2 regions of the Pandoraea sp. LA3 genome follow, and region 2 is predicted to be linked to the other one. Evidence: riboswitches for the same ligand, from Rfam matches in the RefSeq annotation. Region 2 holds a riboswitch; the other holds the start of a gene.

Region 1 (12,097 bases), on a different contig from region 2:
CCGATGTAGATGCCGTTCGGACCTTCGGAAATCTCACGCAGTTCCGCCACCTGACCGATGTAGACGAGGTGCTTCAGTTCGCGGAATTGCTTCGTCACCCACAGGCCCACGTCGGTGCTGCCGGCAAGGATGCGGGCGTCCGGGTAGGCGGCGCGCAGACGGCCGAGTTCGGCGAGCGTGCGCGGTGCGTGGAAGACATGGCCGTCGTGTTCATACGAAAGTGTGTCGCCGCGCTGCAACGCCTGAAGCTGCTCCGCGAGCGCCTTCCGGTCGAATGCCTGGCGCGGCAGCTCGAACATCTTCTGTGCGGCGTCGACGATGGGACGGTAGCCCGTGCAGCGGCACAGGTTGCCGGACAGCACATCGTCGATTTCCCTGCGGCCCGGGCAGCCGGCGTCGGCCGGACGGTTCAGATACATGGCCCACAGCGACATCACGAAGCCCGGCGTGCAGAAACCGCACTGCGAGGCATGGCAGTCCACCAGCGCCTGCTGCACCGGGTGCAGCGTGCCGTCGGCAGCGCGCAGGTCTTCGACCGTGAAGAGCGCCTTGCCGTCGAGCGTGGGCAGGAACTGGATGCACGCATTGACCGCACGCAGCGCCACGTTGCCATCGTCGGCCAACTCGCCGATCACGACCGTGCAGGCGCCGCAATCGCCCTCGGCACAACCTTCCTTGGTGCCGGTGCAATGCAGGTCTTCGCGCGTGTACTGAAGCACGGTGCGGGTCGTGGCTTCGCCAGTGACCTCGTGCACCTTGCCGCGGTAAAAGAAGCGGATGGCTTGTGTCTCCATGGTTCTCAGTGTAGTGCAGTGGGGTTGCAGGGGTGCCGGATCGCTTGTCATCGCCCGGAAGCCCCGGTGGACGGGGCGGGAGCGGTATGGAACAGGCCCGGCGTAGGGATGAGCCGAAGATAGCACCGGCTGACGGGGGAAATATTTCGCCACCATGATGATGGCTATTCGGGCGCCCCGATGAGCCGTGCTTGTCATAAACTACCGCTCAACCTGCCGTTTTCCGGTGTTCAACACGCCTTCAGAGCGCCCCCGCCCATGCAAAGACCCCGCGAACAGATCGACGCCTACCTGCTGCGGGTACTCCATACGCTGCTCACCGAGCAAAGCGTCTCGCGCGCCGCGCTCAAGCTGGGGCAGTCGCAGCCGGCCATCAGCAACTCGCTGCGCCGCCTGCGCGAGATCACCGGCGACGCCATTCTGGTGCGCGGCAAGAGCGGCATGGTGGCCACCGAGCGCGGCCGGGAACTGCTGGGCTACGCCACCGACGCGCTCGCCGCCATTGAACGCATTACCCATCCGACCACCGAATTCGCGCCGCAAACCACCACGCGGGCGTTCCGGCTAGGCGCCCCCGACTACCTCGATGCCGTCTTTTTGCCCAACATCGCCGAAGTGCTGCGCCGCGATGCACCGTCGGCCAGACTGCATGTCCAGCCGATCAATGCCGGCTTCGATTACGCGGGCGCGCTGGAAAACGGCTCGCTCGATGTGGTGATCGGCAACTGGCTGGAGCCGCCGCCGCAGTTGCACATGTCGCGGCTGTTCGACGACGAGGTCGTCTGCATGCTCGGCGCGCAGCACCCGCTCGCGAACAAGGGCATCTCGCTCAAGCACTACCTGGAGTTGCCGCACCTCGCGCCGATGCCTTACGTCGCCGAGCGGCAGAGCTTCATCGACGGCTATCTGGCCGAGCAGGGGCTGCGCCGCAATATCCAGATGACGATGCCTTACTTCGGGCTGGTGCCTTACGTGCTGATGCGCACCGATCTGGTGTTCACGACGGGGCGTCAGTTTGCGCAGCATTACGCGCGTTATCTGCCGATTCGTGTGGTGCCGTCGCCGATCCAGTTCCCGCCCATGCGCTTCTATCAACTGTGGCACGAGCGCACGCACGCCGCGCCGGAGGTGACGTGGCTGCGCCGACGCATCGCCGAAGTGGCGACGGAACTCGATGCGGCGAGCGGCGGTGGCAGCGGCGGGACGGACGCGCCTGCGTTGGCGCGGCCCTGAGCGCGATAGCGTCTCAGCACAAGGCTTGTGGCCCAAAGCATAACGGCCGTCGCCCCAGGGGCTGACGGCCGTTTTTGCGTGTGGCTTAACGTGTCGCGGCAGTGCGACAAGCCTTGAGCGACTAACCTTAGCGCAACGAAATCGCGCGACGCGGGCGATGCAGCGCCAGCGCCAGGAAAATCACCACGAATGCGGCGAGCGACCACATCGGCAGCGTCAGCCCCAGAATCGGCGGGTACATCGTCTGGCACATGCCCTGCACCTGGAAGACTTGCGGCAGCATGCGCGAGGTCGGCAGCGCGTCGACGAACGCTTCGACCACGTCGTAACCGCAGCTCACCATCGGATTGGCCTGCACGTAGATCAGATAGGCCGACGCGGCCATGCCGCCGATGGCCGACAGCGCAGCGAGCACGCGCGCGACCTGAATGCCTGCCCATCCCCGCGAGACCGCACCGACGAGACCGAAGATCGCGATCAGCAGCAGTGCATAACGCGCCAGAATGCACAGCGGGCACGGGTCTTCGTGAAGCACGTACTGGAAGTACAGTGCGCCGCCCAGCAGGGCGAGGCAAACCACGGTGAGCAGGAGATACAGCAGACGTTCGCGGCGCAGGGCCGGGTCGATTTGAGCGTTCATTTCACTTCGGGCGGTAGGCCATCACAAATCCCGCGAATCCCCGCATGACGCCGGGCAGCAGGCACTTGGGCTGGGATTGTAACCCCAGCCCGGGGCGTGTGTGAGTCGAAAAATTAGGGAACTTTTCGCCCGAAAATCAGACGATTGCGCGCGTTCCGATGCCACCCGCTTCGCGAGTTGAGGATTGACCCTGACAGGCGGTGCGATGCGGTTGCGCGCCGTCCGCCCGTGTTTTGCGTCAACGCTTGATGCGTCAACCCCCCAGACCTGCCGAGCGCAGGGCGCGCTCGATGGCGCGTCCGGTTGGGAAGAGGCGGGCGTCGTCGCCGCGTGCGCCGCTGACCATGAGGCCGATTGGGGCTTCTCCCTTCGCCTGACAAGGCAACGAAAAGGCGCAGCCGTCGATCATGTTGATGGCCGTGGGGTTGCGCAGCACGAGCGCGTTGGTCGCGGTGAAGGCGTCGTCGCTGGCTTCGAGCGGGGCGATGGCGGGCGGCGTGAGCGGCACGGTCGGGCACAGCACGGCGTCGAAGCGTTGCCAGACGGGGACGGCGGCCGCGATCAGCGCTGCCCGGGCGTTGAGCAGGTCGATGTAGTCGGCCGCACCCGCCGGCTCGCCCTTGCGGATGCGCACGAGCACGCGGGGGTCGTAGCCGTCTGCACGCTCGGCGAGCAGCTTGCGATGCCAGGCATACGCCTCGATCGGGGAAAAGCCGAAGCGGTTGATCGCGGGCAGGTTGTCGAACGGCGTGAACTGGAATTCGACGAGCGTGGCCCCGGCCTGGGCAAGCGCCGAGAGGGCGCGCTCGTAGATGGCGAGGGCGGCCGGTTCGGCGCCGTCGAGCACGAAGTTGGTCAAGACGCCGAAACGCATGCCGCGCACACTGCGCGGCGCGGCCGGGGTTTCGTCCACCGGATTGCCGGCGAGAATCGCGTCGATCCACGCGCAGCAATCCACCGAGCGACCGATGGGGCCGACCGAGTCGAGCGACGTCGACAGCGGCAGGGCGCCATCGCGCGGGGTGCGCGAGGCCGTCGGCTTGAAGCCCGTCAGGCCGCAGAATGCCGCCGGAATACGGATCGAGCCGCCCGTATCGGTGCCCAGACCCACTGCTGCCATGCCGTCGGCGACCGAAGCGGCGGCTCCCGACGAGGACCCGCCGGCGATGTGGCCGGCTTCACGCTGCCACGGCGAGCGCGGCGTGCCGTAATGCGGATTCAGCCCGAGGCCTGAAAACGCGAACTCGGTCATGTTGGTGCGGCCGACGATGACGGCGCCCGCCTGACGCAAGCGGGCAACGGCAAGCGCGTCATGCGTGGCGGGAGCGGCGTCGGCGAGCACCGTGGAGCCGGCGCGCGTGACCTGACCTGCGACGTCGAACAGATCCTTGACCGAGACGGGAACGCCCATGAGCGGCGACAGGCGCGTGCCGGCGCGGCGCAGCGCGTCGAGCCCGTCGGCGGCGTCGCGGGCGGCTTGGGCATCGACCTGCGTGAAAACGACATTGCCCTGACCGGCGGGATCGGCAATGCGCGAGAGCGCCTGCTCCGTGAGGGCGCGGCTGGTGGTGCGGCCCGCGTCGAGCGCGGCGGCGAGTTCGGACAGGGGGCGTTGCAGATCGATGGCGTCGGTGCTCATGGTCAGATCGCTTTCAGAATATGGGTGCGGAATTCTTCGATGTGACGGGCGATGGCCCGCCGGGCGCGCTCGCCGTCATGGGCGGCCAGCGCTTCGTACAGTTCCAGATGCTCTTCATAGACGCCTTCCAGATGGCTCGGCGTGGACAGCGCGAGAAACCAGAAGCGCAGCGAGCGTTCGTGCAGGCCGCGCAGCAGTTCGGCGAGTGTCTGGTTGCGCGAGGCGCGCGAAATCGCCAGATGGAAGTCGCGGTCGATGCGCATCATGGCCGCGACGTCGCGCGCTGCGATGGCCTCACGCGAACGCGCCAGCACGGCGTGAATGGCCGCGAGGTCGTCTGGCGTGGCGGCACGCGCGGCCAGTTCGACGCAGTACGTCTCGTTGATCATGCGCACGTCGATGATCTCGAGCGCATCGTTCAGCGAGACGGGCGCGACCATCGCGCCCTTGCGCGGCAGGATGACCAACAACCCTTCGAGCGCCAGACGGTGCATTGCCTGGTGCACGGGCGTGCGTCCGAGTCCCGTCGACTGCATCAGTTGCGCTTCGTTGAGCGTTTCGCCCGGACGCAGACGCAACGTGATGATGTCGTGCTTGATCGCTTCGTAGGCGCGTTCCGTCAGGCTGCGGCTGTCCGTGGCGGCGGGCGGCGCGAGGGTGGCTGCGGTGGCATCTGTGGCGATGTGAGAAGCGCGGGACTCGAAAGCGGTGTCGTTGGGCATCGGATGGGGGCGGTCAGTCGGCGATCGCCAGCGCCCGGGTGGCGTAGCAATGCCGGATCGTGCGGCCGAGGACCGGGTCGTGCAGCTCGATCTCGAACTGCTCGCCACCGGCCACGCCGCCAATGGCAGCGAGTGTGCCACAGAACATGGCCGCGCCCGGCGGCAAGCCTTGCGTCCCGAGCTTCGCCATCAATTCCTGCGGCGACAGCAGGCCGTCCACATTGCCTTCCTGATACAGACGCCGCTCGCCGTCCGTTGTCACCCACGAGCGCATCGTCAGACGATCCCAGTGCGCGGCGACGTCGGCGAAACGCCATGCCTCGCGAGCCACCGGCTTGGCACAGACCTGTTTGGAGACGGTCACGCCATAGGCCTCGACTTCGCGGTCGGTGTGATCCGAACCGATGCTCACGAACAGGTCGTCGCCGTGCCGCACGAGGACGCACTCGGCTTCGCCGCTGCTGGTCTGGCCCACGACGTCGATGGCGGCGTCCTGCGAGAGCAGTGCCGGGGCGAGCCGGTAGAAGCAAGGCGTGCTCGACGGGCGGCGTACGCCCAGTGCCGCCAGCTCGGCGATGTGATGCTCGACGGCGTCCTGATCGCGCCCGGCCCAGCCGGCGATGATCAGCGTGTCGACCTGGACATCGACGCGCATGGGGGCGCCGTCGCCGGACACCATCAGTGACAAACGGGAACTCATACGTCCACAACTCCTGAAAAGACCGCTGGACAGCCGATGGATGACCAATCGCGGCGGTCAGTGAAATTCAATTGATATTTGTGTGATATTTCACAAGGAGCATCGACAAAAATCAAGAAGAAAAATTTCTGACGATGTGGTGAAAAACGGGAATTTTTTATGAAAAGCCCCGTCAATCTTGGGTTGCGCGCGTGTCAGGGCATCGCGTATATTGATTCGGCGCTAGTAGTCAGCCGTCGGATTGACCGAATATTTGCGTGATTTTCCGTTCCGGTGTGCGAACCGGCGTCCTCCGCGGGGTTGGAGGAATGCAGCAAATCACGGGGTTCGGCAGCAGGCTCGTCCGGAACCCGGGCATACGAACGCAACGTCTACCAGGTCGGCAGGGGCAAACCTGACCGGCTTCCCACCTTCATCAAGCATCACGCCTCGTGTCATCGCTGCGGCTTCTCTGAAGACGCGGCGCGTCACCGGCGTGGGGTCAAGAACATCAATATCGGCGCAAGGCGCTGCGGGGAGAACGTATCGGATGCATCACGCCATTGACTTCATTCAGGATCTGGCCGTCATCATGCTGCTGGCAGGCATCGTGACGGTCATCTTCAACCGGTTCCGGCAACCGGTCGTGCTCGGCTACATCGTGGCGGGCGTGATCATCGGGCCGTATACGCCGCCGTTCGCTCTCATACATGACGAGAAGACCATCGGGATCCTTGCCGAACTCGGTGTCGTGTTCCTGATGTTCTCGCTGGGCCTCGAATTCAGTCTGCGCAAGCTCGCGCGCGTGGGAGTGACGGCGTTCGTCGCGGCGCTGACCGAAATCGTGCTGATGCTCTGGCTCGGCTACGAGATCGGCCGCTTCTTCGGCTGGAAGGCGATGGATTCGATCTTCCTCGGCGCCATGCTGGCCGTCTCGTCGACCACCATCATCGTCAAGGCGCTCGACGAACTTGGCATGAAGCGCGAACGCTTCGCGCAACTGATTTTCGGCGTGCTGATCGTGGAAGACGTGCTCGCCATCGGCATGATCGCGCTGCTTTCGGGGATCGCCATCAGCGGTCAGGTCGATGCCGGCGAAGCCACCTTCACGCTGGGCAAGCTGCTGCTGTTCATGGTCGTGTCGCTGGTCGTGGGCATTTTGCTGGTGCCGCGGATTCTGGCGTACGTCGCGAAGTTCAAGAGCGACGAGATGCTGCTGGTGGTCGTGCTCGGCCTGTGCTTCGGCTTCTGTCTGCTTGTTATCCAGATGGGTTACAGCGTGGCGCTCGGCGCATTCCTGATCGGCGCGATCATGGCGGAGGCGCGGGAGTTGCACACGATCGAGCGTCTGGTCGCGCCGCTGCGCGACATGTTCAGCGCAGTGTTCTTCGTGACCATCGGGCTGTTGCTCGACCCGAATGTGCTCGTCACGTACGTCTGGCCGATTCTGGTCATCACGGTGGCGGTGGTCGTGGGCAAGATCGTCTCGTGCGGGCTGGGCTCGTACCTCTCGGGGCAGGACGGCCGCACGTCGATGCGCGTGGGCATGGGGTTGTCGCAGATCGGCGAATTCTCGTTCATCATCGCCTCGCTCGGGCTCTCGCTCAAGGTGACCAGCGACTTCCTGTATCCGATTGCGGTGGCCGTCTCGGTGATCACCACGCTGCTCACGCCGTACCTCATCAAGAGCGCCGATCCGGTGACCGGCTGGCTGGGACGCGCCATGCCGGGGCGTCTGGCCTACGTGCTTGGACAGTACACGCAGTGGCTGCAAAGCATTCAACTGACGGGCGACAGCGCGGCGATCGTGACCATCGTGCGACGCATCGTGGTGAGCGTGGCGATCAACCTGGCGCTGGTCGTCACGATCTTCCTCGGCGGCGCGTTCTTCTATCGTCGCCTCGCGGATCTGATGAATCCGTGGGTGTCGGATCCGAGCCTGCAAAGCGCGGTGGTCTGGGGCGCGGCGCTGGTGCTGTCGCTGCCGTTCCTGATCGCGGTGTATCGCAAGCTCAAGTCGCTGTCGTTGCTGCTCGTGGAGCTGTCGGTGCCGCCGAGCCTGACCGGTCGCTACACGTTCCAGGTGCGACGCGTGGTGGCCGAGATCCTGCCGATTGCCGCCATGGTCGGTGTGATCCTGCTGTTGGCAGCGTTGTCGGCGAGCATTCTGCCGTCGACCGAAATGATTGCGCTGATCGTTGTCGGCACGCTGGTGCTGGCCGTCATCATGCGAAGCTGGTTCGTGCGCATGCACGCCAAGTTGCAGATCGCCCTCAAGGAGACGCTCGAACATCAGCCCGATGGCGAGCATGGCGGCAAGGGGCCGTCGCACTGAGGCGTGTTTCGAGCGTCGCCGCGTTTCAGTAGGTATCGACGGCGCGAGTGCATGATTGCGTGCTGCGCCAGGTCGTAAAAAAGCCCGCCGGGGTCATCCTCCGGCGGGCTTTTTTATCGGGTGACGCGTCTGGCGCTGTTTTCGACTGGCTTACGCCTTCTTCGGCGGGAAGTCGAAGATCAGGCAGGTCGTCGTGGCGTGTGCGTAGAGCGTGCCGTCCGGTCCGACGATGCGGCCTTCGGCGATGCCGACCTGACGTCCCACCTGAATGACCTTGCCTTCGGCGCGCACGAGCGGAACGTCGCGGGTGAGGGCGCGGACCATGTTGGTCTTGAGTTCGAGCGTGGTGTAGCTGCGTCCGGCGGGCAGCGTCGAGTGAATCGCGCAGGCCACGGCCGAGTCGAGCAGCGTGGCAAACCAGCCGCCATGAATGGAGCCGAGCGGGTTGTAATAGGGCAATGCCGGGCGTCCCTGAAAGACGGCGCGGCCATTGGCAACCTCGACGGCAATGAAGCCGAGCGTTTCACTGATCGGCGGCATCGGCAGCTTGCCGTCGAACATGGCGTCGAAGATTTCCTGGCCGGACAGGCCGATGACGTCCGACGGCGTGGCCACGCCGTAACGTGCGGGACCGTTGCGGGAGATGCGCTCACGCACGGCGGCTTCGTCGGCTTCCCACTGCGCCAGAACGGCGGTGGCATCCGCGCGGGTGTCCAGTTTGGTATTCATGACGTCTTCCTCGTAACTTTTATCATGCTAGGCAATCGCATTGTCAGGCCGATTATAGGAGTGACCGCGCTCGATTGCTTATTTCGCGTTAGAGGGAAGTGTCGACGGGCAGGAGGCGGGGCGGCGAGGCTTGCTCGTGGTACGCGGCATATCGGTGTACCGGCGTACCGGCGTATCCGTGTATCGGTGTATCGGCGTGCAGGTGTGTAGGCGGGCCGGGGGCGATGAGCGTCGTCGGTCCGCGATGAAACAGGGGCTGACGACGCGGCAGGCGAAGGTGACGCTGCGGCCACGACGGTGCGAGCCGTTGCCGTAAAGGACTGCGTCGATGAGTGACTTTTCGACGCTTCATCGTCCTCTATCTAACCGACAACTCAAGCGGCCTGAGCGTGACTGAGGCGGTAAGTGGCGAGTTCGTCGATGGTCAGGATCGGCAGATCGTGCAACTTGGCAAAGCGCTCGATATCGGCGCCGCGCGTCATCGTGCCGTCCGGATTCATCAGTTCGCACAGCACGGCTGCCGGCTTCAACCCGGCGAGGATCGCCAGATCGACGGAGCCTTCCGTGTGACCGCGACGCGTGAGCACGCCGCCCGGTTGCGCACGCAGCGGGAAGACGTGACCCGGACGCGACAGGTCGGACGGTTGCGCATCGTCGGCAATCGCCGCGCGGATCGTGGTGACGCGGTCGGCGGCCGATACGCCGGTACTCACGCCCTGACGAGCTTCGATCGTCACGGTAAACGCCGTGCCGTAACGGCTCTGGTTCTGCTCGACCATCGGCGGCAGATCGAGGCGGCGAAGCGTCTCGTCGGGCAGGCACAGGCAGACGATGCCGCTGCATTCGCGAATCAGCATGGCCATGGTGGCCGGCGTGATTTTCTCGGCGGCGACGATCAGATCGGCTTCGTTCTCGCGGTCGAGATCGTCCATGAGAATGACGGGGCGGCCATCGCGCATGGCGTCGAGCGCGGCGGCCAGACGGACTTCGACCGGCGCAAGATCGACGAATGCCGGGTAGGCATGCAGATCGTCTGCCGTGGTGCTGTCTTGCGATGCAACTTGGGTATTGCGCTGGGTGCTGGTGGACATGAAACGCTCCTCGCGTAAGTCAATTGGCGAAAAACGTTTTCGGGGCACGCGAACGGACGTGACCATGGGATCTCGTCCCATAGCACGTGGGTGTCGACGCATCTTCTCTCATCCGGACTATGACCGTCGGCTCTGGCTTCGCACCAGATCTGCTGACCCTGCCGGTGTCGCGAAAGCAACGATGGCAAGCGCTCGCGGGCTCATGACGGCGCAGCGCACTGCGCGGCGTCACATACCGCCGGTGGGGACTTTCACCCCGCCCTGAAGACGTGTATTGCCGCCCGTCGGTCGCTGGCAGTAACGCATCGCGCGGCGTCATGACGTAGTCGGCGAGACAGAGCGTAGCACAAGGTCTTGCCGCTTTGCAGCGAAGGCCGCGTCGAGCGCGTGGGAATGGCGGAGTGGATCCGCGCCTCGTCCATCTCCCGGATTTCGCGTCCGGTCTGTTCGGCCACGCCGTGACCGGGTCCGGGCGAGTGGGCCGGACGGCGCGGATGGCGGGATGACGCTCAGGCCTGCGTGCCCTTGACCGTATAACCGGCTTCGGTAATGGCGGCGCTGACTTCGGCGGGGGACAGATCGCTCTGCACGTCGACGCGACCGGCGCCCAGATCGACATTGACCTTGGCGTCGGCGTCCAGCTCGGTGATCGCGCGCGTGACGGCCTTGACGCAGTGACCGCAGCTCATACCTTCGACTTGCACTTGCATGATGTTCTCCTTGAAGAGGTTCGATTGCAGGGTGACACGAATGAATGGAACCGATGATAGACCTTCCCATAGCAGGAAGCTCAAGCGCTTTTTTCGGATGCGTCGGGTGACGGCTCGGACGTCCCCCAAACCCGGGCGGTGCCGATCGCGTTATCTTGAACGATCGGACGGGCGGTCGATACGATGCGTGACAAGTTGCCGCACAGTGCTTGACCTTCCTGTCATGGCAAGGTCTATGCTTTGACGCATGATGACAGTCCTCGTGGGAGGCCCATAAATGACTCAGAACTGGTCGGTCGGTATCGAAGGCATGACCTGCGCATCGTGTGTGACGCGGGTAGAGAAGGCGTTACGACGCACCCCAGGGGTGGCGAGCGCCAATGTGAACCTTGCGACCGAAACGGCGGCTGTCGAGGCCGCGGCCGATGTGAAGCCGGCGGCCCTGCTTGGCGCGATCGAAGCGGCGGTGGCCGATGCCGGGTATCAGGTGGCGGAGCAATCGTTCGAACTCGCCATCGGCGGCATGACATGCGCCTCGTGTGCGGGGCGCGTCGAAAAGGCGCTGCGCAATGTGCCGGGCGTGGTCGAGGCGAACGTCAATCTGGCGACCGAGCGCGCTGCCGTGCGTGGTGTACGCGGTGCCGTGGACATCGCGGCGCTTGCGACCGCTGTCGAGAAGGCGGGATATGAAGCGTCGCCCGTAACGGACCCGGCGCAGGCGGCCCAGACCGAAAGCGGCCCGGCGTGGTGGCCGGTGGCCATCGCGGCGGTGCTCTCGCTGCCGCTATTGCTGCCCATGCTGCTCGAACCGTTCGGTGTGCATGTGATGCCGCCGCCGTGGGTGCAATGGCTGCTCGCGACGCCGGTGCAGTTCTGGCTCGGCGCGCGGTTTTACCGGGCAGGCTACAAGGCGGTGCGCGCGGGCAGCGGCAACATGGACTTGCTCGTGGCGCTGGGCACTTCGGCGGCGTATGGCCTGAGTCTGTACGAATGGTGGCGTGCACCGGCCGGCAGCATGCCGCATCTCTATTTCGAGGCGGCTGCGGTCGTCATTACGCTGGTCCTGCTGGGCAAGTGGCTCGAAGCGCGTGCGAAGCGGCGTACGGTGGAAGCGATTCGTGCGCTGGCGGCATTGCGGCCCGAGACGGCGCGCGTGTTGCGCGACCCGCATGGCGCAGCGAGTGAGGTTGACGTGCCGCTCTCGCAAGTGAAAGTGGGCGATTGGGTCGTGGTGCGCGCCGGTGAGCGTGTGCCGGTCGACGGCGTGATTCGCGATGGCGCAAGCCAACTCGACGAGTCGTTGCTGACGGGCGAACCGTTGCCCATCGACAAGACGAGTGGCGACAAGGTCGTGGGCGGTTCGATCAATGGCGCGGGGACGCTGCGCGTGGAAACGACGGCGGTCGGCGCCGACACGGCGCTCGCTCGCATCATCCGCATGGTCGAAGACGCGCAGGCAGGCAAGGCGCCGATTCAGCGCGCCGTGGATCGTGTCGCGGCGGTGTTCGTGCCGGTGGTGGTCCTG
Region 2 (12,097 bases):
CCGGTGGCCCGTCTGCGTCCTGCATCGCGTTCCATGTCGGGTGCCGTTTTCGTCTCGTGCGGCCCGATGCACGACCTGCTCGACCTGCACGTCTCCCACCACGATTACGCCGAACGAGGCCCGCAATGAGTCGTGCGTGGCTGATCGGCGCCGGACCGGGCGACCCCGAACTCATCACCGTTAAGGCCATGCGAGCGCTTGGCCGGGCGGATGTCGTGCTGGTCGACGATCTCGTGAATCCCGGCATTCTGGCGATGGCCGCGCCGCACGCGCAGATCGTCTACGTCGGCAAACGCGGCGGGCATGCGTCCACGCCGCAGCGCGAGATCATCGCGCTGATGCTCTCGCACCTTCGCGCAGGCCGAAGCGTGGCGCGCCTGAAAGGCGGCGACCCCTTCGTGTTCGGACGCGGCGGCGAGGAACTGCAAGCGTTGCAGGCGGCGGGAGTGCCCGTCGAGATCCTGGGCGGGATAACCGCCGGCATTGCGGCACCGACGACGCTCGGCATCCCCGTCACTCATCGGGGGTTGGCACAGGGCGTGATTTTCGTGACGGGACACAGCGCAGGCGACGACGAGCCGGACTGGCAAGCACTCGCGGCCACGGGCCTGACGCTCGTGATCTACATGGGCATTCGCCGTCTGCAAGACATCACGGATCAGTTGCAACAAGCGGGCATGTCGCCGGACACCCCGTGCGCGGCCATCGAGTCGGCAACGCTCCCGGCGCAACGTCACGTTATTGCCACGCTGCACACCTTGTCTGCCGAGGTCCGTGCGGCGACCATCGGTTCACCGTCGATCATCGTGATCGGCGACGTGGTGTCGCTCGCGCAGCGCCCCGGCATGATCGACGGTGATGATGCCGGCAGTGAGATCGCCGGGATTTCCCGACGCCCCACGGCGCAGCGCCCGCTCAGCCTCGGCATCGGTTTTCGGCAAGGCGTGACGACAGCGCAGATCGAAGCCGCGGTACTCGCTGCACTAGGCGCGCGTTCGCTTGCCGAGGTCGACACCCTCGCGACGCTCGACAAGAAGGTCGGCGATCTGGCTCTCGTGCGCTTCTGCGAGCGCCACGGCATTCGTCTGGCAGGCTATGCGCCTGCGCAGATCGAGGCGTGTCTCGACGCGCATCCCCAACTGCCCCGCTCCGACACCGTGCTCGCCCACGTGGGTGTGCGCGCGGTATGCGAGCCTTGCGCCTTGCTGGCATCGTCCGGCGGCACGCTGCTCACGAAAAAAAAATACGCCGACGACGGCATCACCGTCGCCATCGCGGTGACGACCACCAACGCCGCCTCAGACAACCCTCAGCACGACGCTCAACCGGAGTCACGAAACGATGAAGACAGATAGCGAATCCCACCTGCGCATGACCCAGCGACGTCGCGAAGGACACGAAAAAAAGCAAGCTGCCGCGACGACCGAAAAGGGCCTGCTGATCGTACATACGGGCAACGGCAAGGGCAAGAGCACGGCGGCGTTCGGCATGGCCGTGCGCATGCTCGGTCACGACCAGCGCATTGGCGTGGTGCAGTTCATCAAGGGCGCGCTGCATACGTCCGAGCGTGACTTTCTCGGCAGCCACCCGCAGTGCGACTTCATCACGATGGGCGACGGCTACACCTGGAACACGCAGAACCGCGACGCCGACATCGCTACCGCGCGCAAGGGCTGGCAAGCGGCCGTCGACATGATCGAGAGCAGCAACTACCGCATGGTGATTCTCGATGAGCTCAATACCGTCCTGAAGTACGAATATCTGCCGCTCGACGAAGTGCTCGGCGTGCTCACCGCACGTGGCGAAATGCAGCACGTCGTGGTCACCGGCCGTCATGCGCCGGACGAACTGATCGAAGCGGCGGACCTCGTCACCGAGATGCGTCTGGTGAAGCATCCGTATCGCGAGCAGGGTGTGAAGGCGCAGCAGGGCGTCGAGTTCTGATCATGGCGTCGTGCCCCGCGCTGTTCGTGAGTGCGCCTGCGTCCGGTCAGGGCAAGACCACGGTCACGGCCGGTCTGGCGCAATGGCATCGCGAGCAGGGACGCCGCGTTCGCGTCTTCAAGACCGGTCCCGACTTTCTCGATCCGAAGATTCTCGAGCGCGCCAGCGGGGCGTGCGTCCAGACGCTCGATCTGTGGATGGTGGGCGTTGCGCAATGCCGTCGCCTGCTGGCGGAGGCTGCGCGCGAGGCCGACCTGATTCTCATCGAAGGTGTGATGGGACTGTTCGACGGCACCCCGAGCAGCGCCGATCTGGCGATGACGTTCGGTGTGCCCGTCGTCACGGTCATCTCGGCGAAATCGATGGCGCAGACGTTCGGCGCGATTGCCTCGGGACTCGCCCACTACCGGCCGGGGTTGCCGATGCATGGCGTGCTCGCGAATCACGTGAGTTCGCCGCGTCATGCGCAGTTGTTGCAGGAGGGCATGCCGACGGACTTGCGATGGCTTGGGCATCTCGCGACATCGGCGCAGATGACGCTGCCCGCACGACATCTCGGCCTGCATCAGGCCGATGAGATCGATCGGCTCGATGCCCGGATTGCCGCGACCGCGCAGGCGCTCGCCGGCACCGCACTCGCCGACCTCCCGCCGCCGGTCAGCTTCGACGCGCCGACGTTGGACGCGATGCCGGACATCCCGAAATCTCTCGACGGCAAGCGCATTGCCGTCGCGCGTGACGCCGCGTTCTCGTTCATCTACCCGGAGAACCTTCGTCTGCTGGAGACGATGGGTGCACATGTGACGTATTTTTCGCCGCTCGCGGACGATGCCGTGCCCGACGCGACGGATGCCCTGTTCCTGCCCGGCGGCTATCCCGAACTGCATGCGGCGCGGCTTGCAGGCAACGCGCTGAGCGCTGCGAGCGTGCGTGCGCATGCGGCGGCAGGCAAGCCCATCGTGGCCGAGTGCGGCGGCATGCTGTATCTGTTGGAAAAGCTGACGGATGCTGACGGCGTCTCGACATCCATGCTGGGCATTCTGCCCGGGCACGCCACGCTGCAAAAGCGCCTCGCCGGTCTCGGCATGCAGGCGCTGGAGACATCGCACGGCACGCTCAGGGGGCACACCTTTCACTACACGCGCATGGCCACGTCGATGGCGCCGATTTACCACTCGACACGGCCCGGCAGCGCTGCCAGCACGACGGGTGAGCCGGTGTACCGTCAAGGCGCGATCGTGGCGAGCTATCTGCACGGCTACTGGCCGTCGAACCCGGCGCTTACTGCCGCACTCTTTCATGGCACAGCCTTTTAGCGAACGCGAACGCGCCGCCGTCTACCGCGCGATCTACGAGCGGCGCGACATGCGCCATTTCGTACCGACGCCCGTCGATCCCGAGGTCCTCGCAAGACTGCTCGACGCGGCGCATCATGCCCCGAGCGTTGGCTTCATGCAGCCCTGGCGCGTGGTGCGGGTGACGTCACCCGCCCTGCGTTCGGCGTTGCACGATGCAGTCGAACGTGAGCGGCACAAGACGGCTGACGCACTCGGTGCTCGCCGCGACGAATTCATGAAGCTCAAGGTCGAGGGCATGCAGCAGTGCGCCGAGATCCTGGTGATGGCGCTGATGGACGGACGCGAGCGTCACGTTTTCGGCCGACGCACGTTACCGGAGATGGATCTGGCCTCGGTATCCTGCGCGATTCAGAACCTGTGGCTGGCCGCCCGCGCGGAAGGTCTGGGCATGGGATGGGTGTCGATCTTCGATCCCGACGAGGTCGCGCAACTACTGGAAATGCCAGCGGGTGCAAAGCCGGTCGCAATTCTCTGCCTCGGACACGTGACCGAGTTCTACAACGCCCCGATGCTGGAACAGGAAGGCTGGGCGTCTCGCGCCCCGCTGGACGAATACGTTTTCGAAAACCGATGGCCGTCGGAAAAGGACACTGCGGCGAGCGACCCCAGTAGTGCAGCGGAATGATGTGGGTGATGCCGCAGAGAATGAACGGCGGCTTTGGGCCGATTGCCGACGGATGCGGAGGGCCGTTCCCGCCCCACAACAGCCAGTTAGCGCTCCCCCTAAAGCAGCCATTAATATTTGAGGGAAGTGTCTCCTGCGATCATTCATTCACTTGTTTTGGGATACAAAGCTTATCGCAGTTTCACGAATGAGCATGGACTCCGCCGTGGACGCCAGTTCATGCAGTGTGTCGACTAGCGAAGCGTCCCCAACATGTTGTATGCCTGCATTAAGCAGTCGGCCAACCATGAGGACGCCAAATTCGCTGGGCTGTCGCATAAGGGAACGAAGAAGCTCTCGTTCATAATTTGGCAGCGACTCCAGTCCGTGTAGAACGCTCCACATCACGCCGCAACCATCCTCCTCTGGGTAGCGCTCGAACAGACCCAGAAGCTCGGGTATCGCCTGTTCCGGATGCCCCGCCTGCCAGAGTTCCACAAGGAGTGAATCCAAGGAAAGCCAGTTGTCCTCTCTAGGAGTAAACGTAGCGATGTCACGGGCGATGTCTACGGTGGTTCGAGGCATAGGAAGACAGCTATCCGATATCTATTTAAGAATCAGAGTTTATCTCGACCGTCCGCTACTGGCCGGTTCCGGTCATTTGTGAAGCTGTTCGGCCCACATGAGGCAGTCGCTGCTATCGACCTGCGATGGCCGGTATTGAGGATGGAGCGGCTTTTGAAACCCGCCACGTTTTAACGCTGGATGTCAGGCAAGCGGTCGCTTGAACTCGCCCCAACCGCTACATTCGCTGTGACCCTGGTTAGCAAGTACCTATTGCGACAGCCTGTTCGCGTGGCAGAAATCTGCCATGCATGGGTCGCCGGTTCGATAGAACGAGACTATGACCGTTCCAGATCGACGACTCCCCGCGTCTGCGAAATGTGCTTGACTGGTTCGTGGATAGCGAGCTGCGGATCAAGCATCTTCTGATGCTCGATCAGAACTCGGCGCGGCTGGCTTAACGGCCGGCTCGCTTGCGAGCAGTGAGGCTGTACTCGAGCAACGCAATCGTACGATCCATTTCTTGCGTCAGCCCATAGCTGAGCAGGTTCAGAAAGTGGAACGCGGGCACAAGCAACGCAAAGCTTTGGACCCATGCATTGAGATGCCCCCATGCCGGGATCATGAGCATTGCAAAGGCAACAAGGGCGGGGAAGAAGCCAATCTTGTCCAACGCCCCCGCCAGCATCATCCCTCGCTTCTCAAATGCGTTGCGCTGATGTCGGTAGTGCGCAAGCACATACTCGACAGCCTCACCGTCACACTCCGTCAACTCCAGCACCATCGGCAGGTCCAATGCCATGTCGTCATCTAAGGCCTCGAGCAAAGGCGAGAACGGCGTTCGGTACAACGCTCGGAAGAATGGGACGGAGAGCACGACGGGGGAAATGAGCAAGGCAATTCCCAGCAGCGTGACCAGAATGCTCATGGCAAGGACGGTTTGTGCCAGCGCAGGGCTCTCGAAGATGCGGCTCACGATAGCGAGCACCACGCATTCAAGCAGGCCAATCACGCCCAGGGTACGGACCAGCTTCTCGGCATTCTCTACACGTGCTACCCACCGGCTTTTAGGGCGCTCTGGGCGTTTTCGGGTAGTCAGCCTTCGGACAATCCCTTTCACATGGTCAAGATCCTGCCTGCGAATTGTTGGACGAACACGTTGATCCATGCGGCCTTTCAGTTCACGGTGGGTTGTGGGGCTGCTGGAAACAGCCTCTTCACGAACAGGGACTCGCCGCTGCCCGTCACAACCAATTGATGGGTGGCCCGCGTCGCTGCAATATAGAACAACCTCGCCTCCTGTTCGAGATCGGCTGCTTCAGTCGACAGCAGCCCCACCCCAGGGATCGCAACAAAGGGGTATTCGAGTCCCTTGCTGGCATGCATGGTCAGCACCGTCACGGCATCGGCAGTCGGTGAATAGGACTTCTTATCACGTTGCTGCCATTGGTACGGAATTTTGGATCGAACCAATGAATCGACACAGGTCTGCCCTACCGACCAGGTACGATAGACGATCGCCATGTCCTGCCATGCAACTCCTTGTTGATGAGCTTGCTCCAAGCAGCGAGCGATCTCAATCGCCTCGTCTTTGATGGATGGCAGCTTGATAAGATGTGGAGGGGGGCCGTCACGCCCACAGCTAACCGGACGAATCAGCGGTACGCCATCGTCATCGGTGGCCTTCGGGTCTAGGATGTCCTTGGCAATCAGCGCTGCCAGCTCGAGAATCTGCCGAGTATTGCGGTAGTTGATCTTTAGAATCGTCGTGCGCCCCTGAGCCTGCACACCGACACTCTTGAAGCTGAAACCTCGGTGGCTTGACCGCTTGAAGATCGACTGCGCATCGTCATACAGCACCAACAAGTGATTGCTCTCGGGCGATATCATCTGCACCACGAGCTTAAACCAACCCGGCTCAAAATCGTGCCCTTCATCAATCAGCACGGCACCGTACTGATTGCTCGGGATATGTCCACGGTCGACACTGTCGATCACGCGCTGGACCAACGCTGGAAAGAATGCATCTCCTTCCGCACTGGGCCGAGGCTGGTTGTAAGCCTTTAGTTGATCGAAGCACCAACCGTGGAAGTGGCGAACGGATACCTTCTCCGACAGGCCCTTGGCCTCCATCCAACTTTTCAACCGCTTGGACAACGGCTCACTGAAACACAGAATCAGAACGGGCTTCTCGGACGCACCGGCGAGGTACTCGGCACGGTAACCAAGAATCATCGTCTTGCCAGATCCCGCCACGCCGTGGATAACGCGATGACCGTCCCCCAAGCTTCGTGCGAGCTGCTCCTGCTGCATGTCCATCACTGCCATAATATCTGGCAACTCAGGCTCATCGCCAAACAGTTCCTGCTGCTTGGCCGAGACGCGAATCTCTGGAAAGAGAATCCAGCGCACCCGGTCGATCTGCGGCAAGGTCAACTTATCTCGAAACCGATACGGGAACATGTTCCACAGGCGCTCCTGAAAACGCTCTGCATCCTCCGATTCAGTCATCTCATCGGAGCAGATCACACGATCCAGCGGAATCGCATTATCCAACTGCCCATCCATGAACTGCTTACGCGTCATGAACGGAAACACCACACCGTACGCCCACGGAAACCGCAGCTTCCCTTGATACGGGTGCCCCAGAGAATTCACAAGCTGCGGATCGCGCTCGAGGGCGCGGACGATACCCGTAATGTAACGCCTGGCCTGTTCAAGCGGATTAGTGACCTCTTTCGGACCAAAATCACCGTGGATGATCCAATCGCCTGGCGTTGCAACATTGATGGTGCTTGGTCTCCAATCCTTCACTTCGAGCACAAGCAACCCATGTGATGGGTGTAGGATTACAAAGTCCGGATATTTGTCGAGCGAGGCGATACGCACGTCGTACCAAACCTTGTAATCGTCATCCAGCTTCTGTTCAAGTCGTTCGGCAAAGCGCCTCTCACCCGGCCACATTCTGCCAAGACAAGAGGAGAGCGAAGGCACAATGGTTGCCGTTGCCATAAACCAAGGTCTTATAAGTTAGGTTCACTAATCTACCACGCTCCAAAGGAGTTGCTGATGGGCTTTGTCGTCGTCAACCCATCCCGGACGGCACGCTGATTCAGGAGTCGGCCAGCCACAAGGGATTTGTGCACAAGGATGGCAGCAACACTACGACGATAGCGGTAACGTCCGGAAGCAAAGACGCGTTGGCGCAGGGGACCGCTTCCGGCCGATTTTGGTCACTTCTGAAAACTGTTTCCACCCCGACTTGACGTTCGGCAAGTCACCCTTCGAGTATCGTTTTCCCGACGTCGAACGGCCGTTGCAAACCTGCTTTAACTAACCGTGCCTAATAACGCATCGGCAGTCGTGACGGTGCAATATTCGGTGTCCAGATTGGCGAGTGACATCGCGTGAACCTCTTCGGCGCTTCGTTGTGTCCCGTTCCAGTCTGTCCGCGCAAACGTGAAACAGCCGTCAGACACGAGCCATGTCTGGAAACCAAGGTTACCGGCCATGCGGACAGTGGCTTCCACTGAATTATTGGTGATGACGCCCGCCACAACCAACGCGTCGAGGCCTCCGGCTCGAAGCCGATCTTCCAGGTCGGTTCCGATGAACGCACTGTTCGTCTGCTTCGGGATGACCAGTTCCCCCGCCACCGGCGCTGTCTCTGGCTTGAATGCATGTCCTGGCTGGCCCGGCCGGTAGTGAGACGCGGGATTTGTGGAGTCGTGCCGAACGTGCCAGACAGGCCAACCCTGGCAACGCCAGTGAGCCAGCAATCGGCCGACTTGTCGCTCGGCATCGGGGTTATTTCGCTCGCCCCAACTGGGGTGGTCGATCGCGCGCTGCAAATCAATCAGCAAAAGGACTGCGCCGGGAGCAGGAAGTCGGGCTGGCATGTGTTCAGATGTGGAAAGCGACATTCGACGATACAAGAAACGGACGTTCGATTTGAAGCGAACGTCCGTTTTTCCTTTTGTTGAATTACCCGGTTCGGCAAGGCGCGGACGCCATTCAGGCCGCGTGCTTCATTCCACCGAAAGCTTCATCTTTCAGCGACATCACCTTCTCGATGGTGTCAGAGCATGCGTGCGCTAACTCTCTGCCCTTAACCAAGAAGTGCTCTCGAAAGAAGTTGTTGTGTTCATCCGAAGTGTGGAAATGATGCGGTGTCAGAACCGCAGACAAGACGACAACCTCGGTTTCAAGTTGCACCTGCATCAGCCCGGAAATAACGGCTTGAGCGACAAACTCGTGGCGGTAAATTCCACCATCGACGACCAATCCCGCGCAGGCAATCGCCGCATACTTGCCGGTCTTCGCCAGCAATTTCGCGTGTAGTGGAATTTCGAAGGCCCCCGCCACCTCAAAGAAATCGCAGTTGGATTCGGCGATATTTGCCTGAGCCAGGCCTTGAACAAAAGCAGCCCGGCAATTGTCCACGATGTTCTTATGCCAACTGGATTGAACGAAAGCGATGCGACGACCGGAAACAACGGAAGGATTTTGAAGTTGGGTCATGGGTTGATCCTGTGTGAAATTAAACGGGCGCACAGGGCCAAGCCGCGCGCTCGAGGCACGCAACCCACAACCCCGCTCTCTCTCATCCGGACTTTAACCGTCGGCCTCGGGATCACACCGAGTCTGCTGACCTTCCAGGGAATGACATCCCAAGAAGCGCTCGCGGGCTACGTATATTTATACGATTACCGCCGGTGGGGAATTTCACCCCGCCCTGAGAACGAAACAGCATCAAATGCTGCCTGGGGAATCTATCACAAATGCATTGGCGAAATGATCACCTTTTGCCGCGGATTCGACCGGCCCGGACAGTCGCAGTCAAACTCGCGCGGGCGCCCACCACGATTAGCGAGTGCGACACCGAAACGATGCAACACCAACCTTAGTCACCCGCGCGGATCCGCGATAGGTGGGCATCGACAAGGCCCGCGAGTTCCGACGCGTGCTCATGCGCCAGATCATGATTACCCCCTGGGACAACGTGCAACCGTGCGTCAGGCAGCAGTTCGCGCAACCGCTGGCCAACCGCTAGCGGGCTGATCGGGTCGGCATCTCCCCAAAGCAAAAGGACAGGCTGTGCAATTCGGCTTAGCTCGTCAGTCAGGTCAGCGGTGAACGACGTGAACCAGTTCGGGAAAGACGGATTGGCATTGATAAATCCGCTTTGCCAGTCTGCCGCACCCAGCGCGCGTGTATCGATGCCACCAGACGTCACCGTCAAAACAAGATGGGTTATCAGATCAGGCCTTTCCAGCGCTGCGCGAATCGCTAACACCCCTCCCATCGATTGAGCAATCAAGGCCGTGGGTTCGTCGATGTGAGAGACGACCCTTCGAACGAGATCGTCGATGTTGTTGACATCAGGTGCCGGGGGCTCCTGACCGAACCCCGGATACGGAAGGATGACTTTGCTGGCGGGGGTGATCAGCAAACTCGCGAGCGGCTGCCAGAACGCGGTGTTTCCGGATGCGCCCGGCAGGAAAAGCAGTTTCGATGGAGCAGGCAAGCGTAGATTCTCCGTGTCTGGAATATTCGATCAGGCAGGTCAACGAGGCAAACGTCGGGGACCAGAAACCGATCACCCATCAGTTCAATAGCATCCCGCCAATCGGTGCAAGTTGGCGCATTGCCGACGAGAGGGCTTCGATGGTTTGGTCGCCCATGATAAATGCCCCCTATCAAGGCGTGACGATTGCCGCCGGACGAATCGCGATGGGCTTGCCCAGTGTCTGCGCAACGGGTGATGCTCGCACCGCCTCACGAGCGAGTGACTCGTGCGCCGGGGAGGGTGCTGTCGAGAAGTGAAGAGACACGTCGAATGCGGTTTCGTGGTCTTGCCTGTCGATCGTCACTTCGACTGTGACGGCGGGAAGTGTCGCACCTGCGCGCTCGGCAGCCATATCGATGGACATACGAATGCACGCTGCAAGCGCACTTTCCAGCAACTCATGCGGTCGCATGCCCGCACGCCCACCTTTCCCACCCTTTTGCGTATCCGAGGACACCAGACAACGCCCATTGGTCAATTGGACGCCATATGGCTCGCCCTGTCGTGTTGCCGTGATCATGATGGTATCCGTGGCGTCGAGAACTATTGCCAGTGTCTGCGCACAGCGCTGGCTTAGGAAGGCAAGTCGTTATCCCGGTATGGTTTGTGACAGGCTTCGGACGGGGGATTGTTGCCGCCAGGGCAACATGGTGCGCCCCACGCCGGATCTTCTGTCATTCGGTGTCGACACCTAAGATGAAGAGGCTGTTTCATGCCTTAGCGCCCTGACCGAACCGTGTCGGGACGCGTCACCCCATCGAGGTCGCCACCATGAGTCAACGTCTGAACGCTTTCGCCCAATCGCCCGAGCTTTTCAAGAAATTTGTCGAGTTCGGCATGTTGCTGAAGTCGAGCACCGTCGAATCCTCCATCCTGAGCCTGATCGAGATTCGCGCATCGCAGATCAATGGCTGCGGCTTTTGCCTCGACATGCACGTGAAAGAGGCGAAGATTCGCGGTGAGCGCGAGCTTCGCCTGCATCACGTGGCGATCTGGCGCGAATCCCCGCTGTTTTCCCCGCGCGAGCGCGCCTGCCTGGCATGGACCGAAGCCCTGACGACGCTGGCCCCGCACGGGGTGTCCGACGACGTCTACGAGCAAGTGCGTGCGCACCTGTCCGAGAAGGAAATTTCCGACCTCAGTTTCGCCGTCATGGCCATTAACGGCTGGAATCGGTTGAACGTCGGCTTCCGTACGGTGCCCGGCTCGGCCGACAAGGCATACGGCCTCGACAAGGCGAATCTCGCTTGAACACGCGTCACGGCGACCGGCGACGACACCGGCTATCGCCGGTCGTCGCCCACGCGACGCGTCAGCTTGCGGCTTACGCCTGCTTCAGCAGCACCCCGTCGAAGACTTGCAAGTCCAGCGAGCGGATGCGCTCGGTCATGTAGTCGATGAACACGCGCATCCGGGCCGGCAGGTGCTGACGGCTCAGGAAACACAAGTAGTGCCCATAGTCGTCGGGCGCGTGTTGCGCAAGGCATGCCATCAACGTTCCTGCACGCAGATGGTGGCTCACCTGATAGGCCGCCATCTGCGCAATCCCCTGACCGTCCAGCACCGATTGCAGGACCAGATCGGCATCGTTGAACGTCAGCATGGCGTTCGGCGCGACCTTGAGCGGACGGCCGCCCTTCCTGAACTCCCATTCGCATAATCGACCGGACGCCAGCCGGTAATTCACGCAACTGTGATCGGCAAGCGTCTCAAGACTCGTCGGCAATCCATGTCTGGCGACGTATTCGGGCGACGCGCACAACACCATCTGCATGGGAATCACCTGCTTCGCGATGACCTGACTGTCTTCCATGCGGCCGTTGCGAAACGCGATATCGACGCCGTCGGCGGCCAGGTCGACAGGTGCGTCGTCAAGCAACAATTCAATAGCGATATCCGGATGCGCACGACGGAATCCGGCGAGGAGTGGAGCTACGACCTGCCGGCCGAAGCTCGCCGTCGACGACACGCGCAATCGCCCGGACGGTGGGCCTTCGCGTAGCTCCCGCATGTCGTCGAGCGCCTGCACGATGCGCGTCACGCCGGGATGACATTCAT

What was found. Region 2 has a riboswitch for FMN ahead of C5N93_RS09820 (6,7-dimethyl-8-ribityllumazine synthase). Riboswitches for the same ligand answer to the same signal wherever they lie in the genome.
Region 1: it holds a riboswitch for FMN, as region 2 does, so the genes downstream of both, ribB (3,4-dihydroxy-2-butanone-4-phosphate synthase) here and C5N93_RS09820 (6,7-dimethyl-8-ribityllumazine synthase) in region 2, are expected to answer to the same signal.

Annotation. Positions count from the first base shown of each region.
Region 1 is NZ_PTPY01000030.1:81,394-93,490, reverse strand. It holds gene xdhA (xanthine dehydrogenase small subunit) at 1-794, opposite strand, end outside; gene C5N93_RS10505 (LysR substrate-binding domain-containing protein) at 1,053-2,027, shown strand; gene C5N93_RS10500 (disulfide bond formation protein B) at 2,155-2,667, opposite strand; gene C5N93_RS10495 (amidase) at 2,921-4,306, opposite strand; gene C5N93_RS10490 (GntR family transcriptional regulator) at 4,309-5,028, opposite strand; gene C5N93_RS10485 (DUF2848 domain-containing protein) at 5,042-5,728, opposite strand; gene C5N93_RS10480 (cation:proton antiporter) at 6,258-8,042, shown strand; gene C5N93_RS10475 (PaaI family thioesterase) at 8,193-8,771, opposite strand; gene ribB (3,4-dihydroxy-2-butanone-4-phosphate synthase) at 9,146-9,862, opposite strand; FMN riboswitch at 9,959-10,135, opposite strand; gene C5N93_RS10465 (cation transporter) at 10,372-10,572, opposite strand; gene C5N93_RS10460 (heavy metal translocating P-type ATPase) at 10,850-12,097, shown strand, end outside.
Region 2 is NZ_PTPY01000029.1:75,318-87,414, forward strand. It holds partial or broken gene cobA (uroporphyrinogen-III C-methyltransferase) at 126-833, shown strand; gene C5N93_RS09785 (cobalamin biosynthesis protein) at 846-1,355, shown strand; gene cobO (cob(I)yrinic acid a,c-diamide adenosyltransferase) at 1,342-1,944, shown strand; gene C5N93_RS09795 (cobyrinate a,c-diamide synthase) at 1,947-3,260, shown strand; gene bluB (5,6-dimethylbenzimidazole synthase) at 3,244-3,927, shown strand; gene C5N93_RS09805 (hypothetical protein) at 4,928-5,638, opposite strand; gene C5N93_RS09810 (3'-5' exonuclease) at 5,647-7,482, opposite strand; gene C5N93_RS09815 (cysteine hydrolase family protein) at 7,800-8,369, opposite strand; gene C5N93_RS09820 (6,7-dimethyl-8-ribityllumazine synthase) at 8,485-8,991, opposite strand; FMN riboswitch at 9,062-9,217, opposite strand; gene C5N93_RS09825 (alpha/beta fold hydrolase) at 9,374-9,997, opposite strand; gene C5N93_RS09830 (OsmC family protein) at 10,170-10,451, opposite strand; gene C5N93_RS09835 (carboxymuconolactone decarboxylase family protein) at 10,811-11,290, shown strand; gene C5N93_RS09840 (LysR family transcriptional regulator) at 11,364-12,097, opposite strand, start outside.